Regions from separate parts of the Bacillus sp. TL12 genome, predicted to be linked through region 3. Evidence: riboswitches for the same ligand, from Rfam matches in the RefSeq annotation. Region 3 holds a riboswitch; each other region holds the start of a gene.

Region 1 (3,292 bases), on a different contig from region 3:
CAGAATAGTATCCATGTTTCTTTAACTGCTCAGGAGTTGCTGTGTACTCATTATTTGCATGAGTAAAGAATACAGAGCCACGATCTAATGGATAGAGTGAATTTTCCACAATAAATTCGGCATCAGATGTTTTTCCTTGTCCAGTTTGATGATAAAAGTTATCGAAGTAATAACTCTCTTTTATAAACTGATTTAAAAATGGAGTAATTTCTTTTCCATTAATTTTCTTGTTGATTACAAAATTTTGTGTTGATTCCATTGAAATTAAAATGACATTTTTTCCTTTTGCAGCTCCAAATGAATTTTTATCAGTTTGTTTATCTTTTGAATTCATGTAGTTTTTAATCTCAGAAAGACCATCTCCGCTTGCGAATACACGCTCTGTAGAAGATTTAGACTGAAGTGTAATATCAAATAGATGATATGTGTATAAACCTAGATTTTTCACAACAGTTTGACGGTCAAAAGAATGTGAAAATAACTGAGGTTTATGAACAACAGCCACGATAATTTGCAATACGAATAAAGCTGTTACACCACTAAAGAAGCTTCGTTTTTCAGATCGTGATAGCGGTGTGCTATCACAAAAGCTTGGAAATTTACGCGAAAGGAACATTAGAATAATTGCATCTGCAAATAGAAGTAATGTTTTGTACGTAAATAGTTCTTTAATGCTTGTTCCTAAATCCGCCATGTTATTTGTTTGGAATAGTACAGGAAATGTGACAAAGTCATTATAAAATCCATAAAACATCGCGTTTCCAAATAAAATAAATGATAGCAAAAAGCTGATGCCAATAATAAGGCGATTTCGATATTTTGTTGCGAATAAAGCTAGGCCAAAAAATAAAAGCAATGAAGCAATTGGATTAAACAAAAGCATCATTTCTTCGAAGAAGCTATCAATTTTAATATCGAAGGCTAGCTTGTACACAATATATGTTTTGATCCATAATAAAACGACTGCAACAAGTGCAAATCGTAATTTTGGAAACAAATGTTGTAACATAATATACTCCTCTCTTATACGTATGACAGTTCTAGTGATTGTACTTTAATGAATAGAAGTTTCACTTTATATATACGAACAGCCCTATATGTTTATGATTATTATACTACGTGTACTATTATACGAGAACAAAACGAAATTGTGGATGCTTTTTGTAACAATCGATTAGAAAAAGAGAAGTGGGAGACAATAAAGTGAAACTTTAATAAATGGATGGTGTATAATCCGTTGATTTAAATCGCACCATAAAAACGTTTCGTAAGGATATGGAGGTTGTAATGAGAAAGTTATTTTGTTTAGCATTATGTAGTGTTTTTATATTATTTGTTTCTCCAGCAGCGATGGCGGCACAATATGATGTACTTTTGGTAGAAGATGCACTCTATTCTGTATTATTTCCGAAAATAAATGTTGCAATTGAAAAGCATTATGGAAAACTAAAGCCATATGATTGTCCGAAAATTGTGAGTCTAAAAAAAGTTTATAGTGGTACATACTTATTTCAAACAGTAATTGAAGTGACAAAATATGAAGCTGGTATAGGTGGGAAAGTACTTCCTCCATTTGAAAAAATAAGAATTACATTTGATAATGATGAAGGAGAATGGATTGTGAAAAAAATAGATATAAAGCGCTTACCAAATGATACGAAATTGAATTGTAAAAAACCAATATAAAAAATTGTTTGACAAATAATTTATTCATTTGGTATTGTTAATATCAATATAAGATGTTTGAAAATTAAATAGACTTACCTCATCTACTCTCAAAGGTAGAGGCCGCGATAGGAAAGAGTAAGCTATGGGAGATTTAGTGGAATCTTTGATCATAGTTTGAAAGGGACTATTGCCGAAATATAAGAATGACCACCGCATTCATATATTGGGACTACATTGAATAAATGTAGTACTGTCATAAAATTTTATTTTATGGAGAGCTATTTGGAGATGTTGATGCGGTTTCTTATTTGAGAAGATAACAACTCGTTTATTTTTTCATGATACATTATTCCTAATAAGAAACGCGTGTGAACATTGTTCCGCGCGTTTTTTGTTTACCTAAAAGCGTGCTGCAATGAATAGAAGATGGTTGAGGGTATGAGTTTTAGAGGAAATAAGGGAGGAATTCAAATGTATTTACACGGCACAAGCCGAATCAATGACCAAGGACACTTAGAAATTGGAGGATGCGATACAACGCAGCTAGCAAAACAATATGGGACACCACTTTATGTATACGATGAGGCTACTATTCGTGAAAAATGTCGCGCATTTCATCGTGCATTCCAGGAAAGTGGGTTCTCTTACCAAGTAGCATATGCAAGTAAGGCGTTCTTGTGCATGGAGATGTGCCGAGTAGCTCGTGAAGAAAATATGTCTTTAGATGTTGTTTCTGGTGGCGAATTATATACTGCTTTACAAGCTGGTTTTCCAGCATCACGCATTCATTTTCATGGTAATAATAAGACGGAAGAAGAAATCATAATGGCGCTGCGAGCAGGTATTGGCTGTTTTGTAGTAGATAATTTCTTGGAAATGGAAATATTACATGACTTAGCAGAGCGGTATGGAAAAATTGTAAATATATTAATTCGAGTTACACCTGGAGTAGAGGCGCATACACATGAATATATTACAACAGGGCAAGATGATTCGAAATTCGGTTTTGGAGTTTCTACTGGCCAGGCAATGCAGGCGATTCAAATAGCACTAAAGAAATCAAATTATAATGTGTTAGGTATTCATTCGCATATTGGATCGCAAATTTTTGAAACAGCAGGATTTGTTCGGGCGATTGAAGTATTACGGAACTTTTTAGAAGAAATAAGAGAAGAAACTGGCTATGTAGTAACTGTATTAAATGTTGGTGGAGGATTTGGAATCCGCTACACAGAGTCTGATACACCGCTTACGCTTGACACATATGTGCATGCTGTAACGAATGCAGTGAGGGAACAATTTACAAGAAAGAATTATCCACTCCCTGAAATTTGGATTGAACCAGGGCGTAGTATTGTCGGAGATGCAGGAACAACAATTTATACAGTAGGAGCTGTAAAAGATATTCCAGGTATTCGTAAATATGTGTCAGTTGATGGAGGAATGACGGATAACTTAAGACCAGCTTTATATGGAGCACGTTATGAGGCAATGCTTGCTAATAGAGGAAGAGAAAATGCCGAAGAGATTGTATCAATTGCTGGAAAGTGTTGTGAGAGTGGAGATATGCTAATTTGGGATATAGAACTGCCACAAGTTACTTCAGGAGATTTGTTAGCAATCT
Region 2 (3,292 bases), on a different contig from region 3:
GGCTGAATTAACTGTTGGTTCTCCAGAACAAGACAGCACAATCGTGCCATTAATCGACGATAAATCTGCTGATTTCGTTCAAGGATTAGTTGACGATGCGGTAGAAAAAGGCGCAACAATCGTGATCGGTAACAAGCGCGAGCGCAACTTAATCTATCCAACAATCATTGACAATGTAACAGAAGATATGAAAGTTGCTTGGGAAGAGCCATTCGGCCCAATCCTTCCAATTATCCGCGTTTCTTCTGATGAGCAAGCAATTGAAATTGCGAACAAATCAGAGTTCGGTCTGCAAGCAAGTGTCTTCACAAAAGACATTAACAAAGCATTTGCAATTGCGAACAAAATCGACACTGGTTCTGTTCAAATTAACGGACGTACAGAACGTGGCCCTGACCACTTCCCATTCATCGGTGTAAAAGGTTCTGGTATGGGAGCACAAGGTATTCGGAAGAACCTTGAGTCTATGACACGTGAGAAAGTAACTGTATTAAACTTAATGTAAATTTTAGAAGCTAGTCTACGATTGTAGATTAGCTTCTTTTTATATAAATACAGATAGAAGCGATCAGTTCCTTTTTTGGCCCCATGCCAAGTGAAAACAAAAAGAGAAAGCGAGTGGAGATTTCCTTTTATTTTCATAGCCACGACTTAAGTGCTTGAAAATAAAAATGGATATGTGTTAGAAAATCAAGTTAGATATATATTCTTTTATTCACCTATTCACTTATCTCATATGTTTTAGGGCTACTATTCATTACCCAATCCATTACATTCTCTAATAAAGGTACATCATAATGATGTTGTTTTTCATTGTTCAAGTTAGACAAAATCTCAAAAATATTTTTTACATTTTCTTCAATACTAACTGCATCTACAAAATGGACTCCATGAGGAGAAACAGTATTCATATATTGAAAATACTGCTTTTGTGGTTCTATAAGACTTAAATGTTTTTCAAAGTTACTTCGTCTTCGAGTAGTATCCTTTTCTTTCCTTTTTCTTAATTCTGTTTCACTTGTAGAAAGATGAATGTAGACATTCGGAAATCCTATATGTTTTCGTTTTATTCGATTTACATAAAACTCTTTCAAAAACGGTAAAGTTTGCGGAAATTCCCCCTGATAAATCCAGTTATACCAAATGGGCTGAAAAATATCTCCATCAAATAGAACTACATCATACGATTTTAGTTTTTCTTGTGCGATTTGCCACCTTTCAACTTGCCTTTCAAGATACCAATTTTCCGGTTCAGGATTAGGGCGCTGAAATAAGAAATTCACCTCTGGAATCACATAAGCATTGTACAATTCTGCAATCCTTCTACACGTTGTCGTTTTGCCAATACCACTTGCACCCTCCAAACAAATTAACTTCATATCGCACCTCCATTTTTCTTTATAAAACACGATTTCAATATTCTGCTTTGTCAATGTAACACAACTATCAACAAGATTCTTCAAAAGAACCTATTTCGAAAAAGCTCTCTCTTCTTATATAAATCCATTTTGATTTTTCAGCATATAAGCCACTGCTATACTTGCACCCGCCTGCTTTCTCTGTTTTAACTTGGCATGGGGCAGGAAGAGGATCTGACCGCTTCTATACATGGCCGGATGCTCTCTCCCGTCTAAAAAGAAAGGGTTTATGTCAGTTTTTAATTTGGATCTATATATAATGACAAATTCTTCACTATAGTCTGATTATTAACATAGCCATTGACGTATAAAAATTCATTTGTTACCCTTGATTATGTGAATTTAATACATAAATCCTCATTCGTATCTCGGTGAGGTAGAGGTTGCAGTCATTAAGATTATCATTTCGGGAGATGTAGTGGCATCGATGAACGAATGGGAAAGGAATGATTGCCGAAGTAAGAAATGTCCACCATGCATTCTTGCTGGGTCTGCTACTTAATAAGTACAGAACTGTCACAAGCATTTTGTTTGTGGAGAGCTATCGAGAGGTATGTCGTGGGTTTCTTATAGGATAGAAAGTACGTAGCGACAATGACACGTGCTTTTTTTGTTTTGTATGAAGCTTACCTTACTTCCTTTTTGGAAGACATACATATCTCCTCGCTTGACTTGGTTATACTAACTTTGGAGGTATTTTTTATGCAACAGAAAAAATGGGGCTTTTGGGTACTGACAGCATTCGTTGTCGGCAATATGGTTGGCGCTGGTATTTTCATGGTGCCAAGTACATTAGCACAAACAGCAAGCCCTCTCGGTGTTACTTTAGCTTGGTTAACAACAGGGTTTGGTGTTTTAATGCTAGCTCTTGTTTTTGGTAATTTAGCAATTCGTCGTCCTGATTTAACAACAGGACCACAAAGTCATGCATATGCTTTATTTTCATCACCAAAAAAGAAAAAAATGGCTGGATTCAGCATAGTTTGGGGCTACTGGGTCGCAAACTGGGCAAGTAATGTTGCGATTATTACATCTTTTGCAGGTTATTTATCACTCTTCTTCCCGATTATGAAAGATACACGTCTCTTATTTTCAATTGGTACTTTCAATGTTGAAGTTGGAAAACTCATTACATTTTCTATCTGTTCGCTCTTATTATGGGGAACACATATGATTTTAACAAACGGTGTAAACGGAGCTGGGAAATTAAACTTCCTCGCAACAACAACGAAGGTGACTGGATTCCTTCTATTTATCGTTGTTACTTTGTTTGCATTTCAAGCTTCTAAATTTGGACAATGGTACACACCAATAGTTGATAAAGAAGGCGTATCACATGGTCTACTTTCACAAGTGAATTTAGCTGCACTTACAACACTTTGGGCATTTATCGGTATTGAATCAGCTGTTCTTTTATCAAACCGAGCGAAATCTCCAAAAACGGTAAAACATGCAACTGTAGCTGGATTATTAATAACTGTTGCCATTTATTTAGGAATTACCATTTTAACAATGGGTGTTCTTCATATGGATAAACTACAAGCGTCTGAACGTCCATTAGCTGATGCATTAAATGCTGCAATGGGTCATGGCGGCGGGAAATTAATGGCCTTGCTTGCCCTTACTTCCCTATTCGGCTCAATCCTAGGCTGGATTTTATTAAGTTCAGAGGTACCGTATCAAGCAGCAAAAGAAGGATTCTTCCCTTCCTTCTTTGCAAAAACAAACAAAAAAGGAAGCCCAATTTATTCATTAAGACTAACAAATATTATGTCGCAAGTCTTCCTTTTCTCAACACTATCAGGAACAATTGCTGAGGCCTATACATTCGTTATTACTGTCTCAACTTTAGCTTACTTAATCCCTTATCTCGT
Region 3 (3,292 bases):
TAATAATGTCTAACAGCAATAACTTCTGTTTTTGAAATGGCAACAACCATATGATCCCGAATCCTATTTCTAAAAAACCAATTATTTTAAGAGCAAGAATACTATTTTCGTTTGAACCACTAAGTACAGAAAGCATCCGTACCTCTTCTGGGTGATTAAATAATATTTTTGGCACAAGTCCTTGATACATCCATACAAAAGAAAGTATCAAACAAACAATCCAGTGAATAATCGATTTCTTTATTAGCAACCGAGGGTGAACCCCCTTTTCTAGCCATAACTTTAAAACGTCAAAACTCCATGCTGTAGCCCACCCTAATAGTGACCAAAATACATATGAATCTATCATTCTTCCTATACGGCCAAACCTCGTCTCATAATCATATTGCGTTTCAAAGCAAATCTTTTCTCCATTCGGTGTATACTTCCAATACCCCCTTCCTATTTTTATCAACGAAAGTTTACTGTCTGTCCAAAATTTTAGTGAAGATATTCTCTCCCCTGATTCCTTTCGTAATTGACCTACCGATTCCCCTTCTCCAGCTATCTCAAGCCCAAAACCCATTTTCGTTTTGTATAAAAAACGTTGCGGTTCACCTTCTTTTCTCTCTAAATACGATATTTCAGTAAACCGCGCATCCCACTCTGTATGTAACGTTAGATCTTGTGTATACTTCCATAGTTCTTCCATTGATGTTTCCATTTCTGCTCGAACATAAATTGGTTTCGGCCTCTTCACCCTCTCTCCCCCACTCCCTCTATATTACTAATGTATATATAAAATCCAATTCCATCTATATTTTTCAAATATTTCTTTTTATTTATTTAAAAAGATTAAATTTTCAAAATATTAATAAAGCACTTGATTTCCTAAAATATTTTAATTATTATAAAACAAATGTTACCAAATAACTTCATAAACCAAACACTCTCGCCCAAAACGTGAGATAGAGGTTGCAACGCTTATAAGTATTCTAAAGGAGACACAGAGATGTCTATGAGTTTAGAAAAAAGGAAGTGTTGCCGAAATTGATAAATTTCTCTGCATTTATCAATTGGGGCTGTTTTCGAATAGAAACAGAACTGTCATATATACAGACGTGTATATGTGAAGAGCTATCTACAAAAAAGAGATATCATGTTCTATATGATATTCCTTTTTTGGCGGTTTTTTTATTAGCTCCTTTTTCTGTTTCCCTTTTCCTGTAACAGCACCATCCTCACCTATTTGAGATGGTGTTTTTTGTTTTTCTTTCCGGTAACTACAGGAATACTTAGGGACTTGTATATCGCTCTTATATGTTTTTACACCTTTCCTAATTTACGAATAAAAAATGGATGAAAGAAGGAATTTGCAATGGAAACGATTGTTCAAAAATTCGGTGGTACTTCTGTCGGAAGTATCCAGCGCATTCAACATGTAGCAGATTTAATTATTGAAGAATATGAACGAGGGAACGGTGTTGTCACTGTTGTATCTGCAATGGGAAAAAGCACAGATGAGCTTGTTGCACTCGCTACCGCTATTAGTGAAAATCCGAGTAAACGTGAAATGGACATGCTCCTAACAACTGGCGAACAAGTAACAATTTCCTTATTAACAATGGCATTGCAAGCAAAAGGATATCAAGCTATTTCACTAACGGGCTGGCAAGCTGGTATTACAACTGAATCTGTACATGGAAGCGCAAGAATCACTGATATTAACACAGAACGTATTCAATCCTATTTACAAGAAGGTACGATTGTAATCGTTGCTGGCTTCCAAGGATTAAGTGGAGAGAACGAGGTTACTACACTTGGCCGCGGCGGTTCTGATACAACTGCTGTCGCATTAGCAGCTGCGCTGAAAGCGAAAAAATGTGATATTTATACAGACGTCACAGGCGTTTACACAACTGATCCCCGCGTTGTAAAAGACGCATATAAATTAGATGAAATTTCTTATGATGAAATGTTAGAACTCGCAAATCTTGGAGCTGGTGTACTGCACCCACGCGCTGTTGAATTTGCAAAAAATTATAACGTCGTTTTAGAAGTTCGTTCAAGCATGGAACAAGAAAATGGAACAATTGTAAGGGGAGAATGTAACATGGAACAACAATCAGTGGTAAAAGGTATTGCATTTGAAGATAACATTACACGTGTAACAATGAAAGGGTTAGAACAAGAATCACTTTCAACTGTTTTCTCTACACTAGCTACAGCTCATATTAATGTTGATATTATTATTCAAAGTATTACAAATGAAGGTACTGTACATCTATCCTTCTCTATTCATTCGAATGATTTAAAAGAAACACTCGAAGTATTAGAACAAAATCAAGAAACGCTTCATTATGAATCTGTAGAATATGAAAATCACCTAGCTAAAGTATCTATCGTAGGGTCGGGCATGGTATCAAATCCTGGTGTTGCGGCTAGCATGTTTTCTACATTAAAAGAAGAAAATATTCATATTAAAATGGTAAGTACATCTGAAATTAAAGTATCTGTTGTCATTGATCGCCTCCATTTAGTAGATGGTGTAGAAGCACTTCATCAATCATTTATGGCAAAAATTGAACCTATGGTACAAATGAATTAATTTGATGTTGAAAATAACAACAAAGAATCTTTCTTTGTTGTTATTTTTTTATCTAGCAAAATAGTATTATGTTACACTATTACATGTGAAATATTTTCCAAATATCTTTTAATAGATTCAAAAAACATGTAAAGGTGGATCCGTAGTGAGAATAGAAAAAATACTTTTAGTAGATGATGAACAAGGCATACTAGATATGTTAGTACTTACACTAAAAAAAGAAAACTTCTCTCATATAACAACCGCTACCAATGGAGCTGAGACATTAACTCTTATTAAAAATCATCCATTCGATATTATCTTACTCGATGTGATGCTACCGGATATTGATGGATTTGAACTATGCAGACAAATTCGAAACTATACAAATACTCCTATTTTATTTGTAACAGCGCGCTCGAGTGATTTAGATAAATTAACAGGACTAGGAATTGGCGGAGATGATTACATAACAAAACCATTTAACCCTTTAGAAGTTGCTGCCCGAATTAACGTCCAATTGCGTAGACAACATATGATACAAGAACTGCACAATGAAGAAAAATTTAACCTACATTTTAAATCCTTTTCTCTATATCCTAGCGAAGGATTGATAACAGTAAACAACGAACCTGTACATTGCACCGCTAAAGAACTAGAATTACTTACTTTCTTATGCACACACCCAAACCGAATTTTTACTGCTGAACAATTGTACGAGCAAGT

Evidence for each region. A riboswitch is a leader RNA that binds a small molecule or an ion and turns the genes downstream of it on or off. The one in region 3 is predicted to bind lysine.
Region 1: another riboswitch for lysine. It lies ahead of lysA (diaminopimelate decarboxylase); the one in region 3 lies ahead of LOK41_RS04250 (aspartate kinase).
Region 2: another riboswitch for lysine. It lies ahead of LOK41_RS14235 (amino acid permease); the one in region 3 lies ahead of LOK41_RS04250 (aspartate kinase).

Annotation. Positions count from the first base shown of each region.
Region 1 is NZ_JAJJBY010000011.1:39,960-43,251, forward strand. Features, by position in the region: gene LOK41_RS12590 (LTA synthase family protein) at 1-1,009, opposite strand, end outside; gene LOK41_RS12595 (DUF3888 domain-containing protein) at 1,288-1,686, shown strand; lysine riboswitch at 1,775-1,957, shown strand; gene lysA (diaminopimelate decarboxylase) at 2,140-3,292, shown strand, end outside.
Region 2 is NZ_JAJJBY010000013.1:24,984-28,275, reverse strand. Features, by position in the region: gene LOK41_RS14245 (NADP-dependent glyceraldehyde-3-phosphate dehydrogenase) at 1-505, shown strand, start outside; gene LOK41_RS14240 (AAA family ATPase) at 720-1,379, opposite strand; lysine riboswitch at 1,788-1,970, shown strand; gene LOK41_RS14235 (amino acid permease) at 2,121-3,292, shown strand, end outside.
Region 3 is NZ_JAJJBY010000003.1:129,103-132,394, forward strand. Features, by position in the region: gene LOK41_RS04245 (DoxX-like family protein) at 1-739, opposite strand, end outside; lysine riboswitch at 941-1,127, shown strand; gene LOK41_RS04250 (aspartate kinase) at 1,358-2,587, shown strand; gene LOK41_RS04255 (response regulator transcription factor) at 2,733-3,292, shown strand, end outside.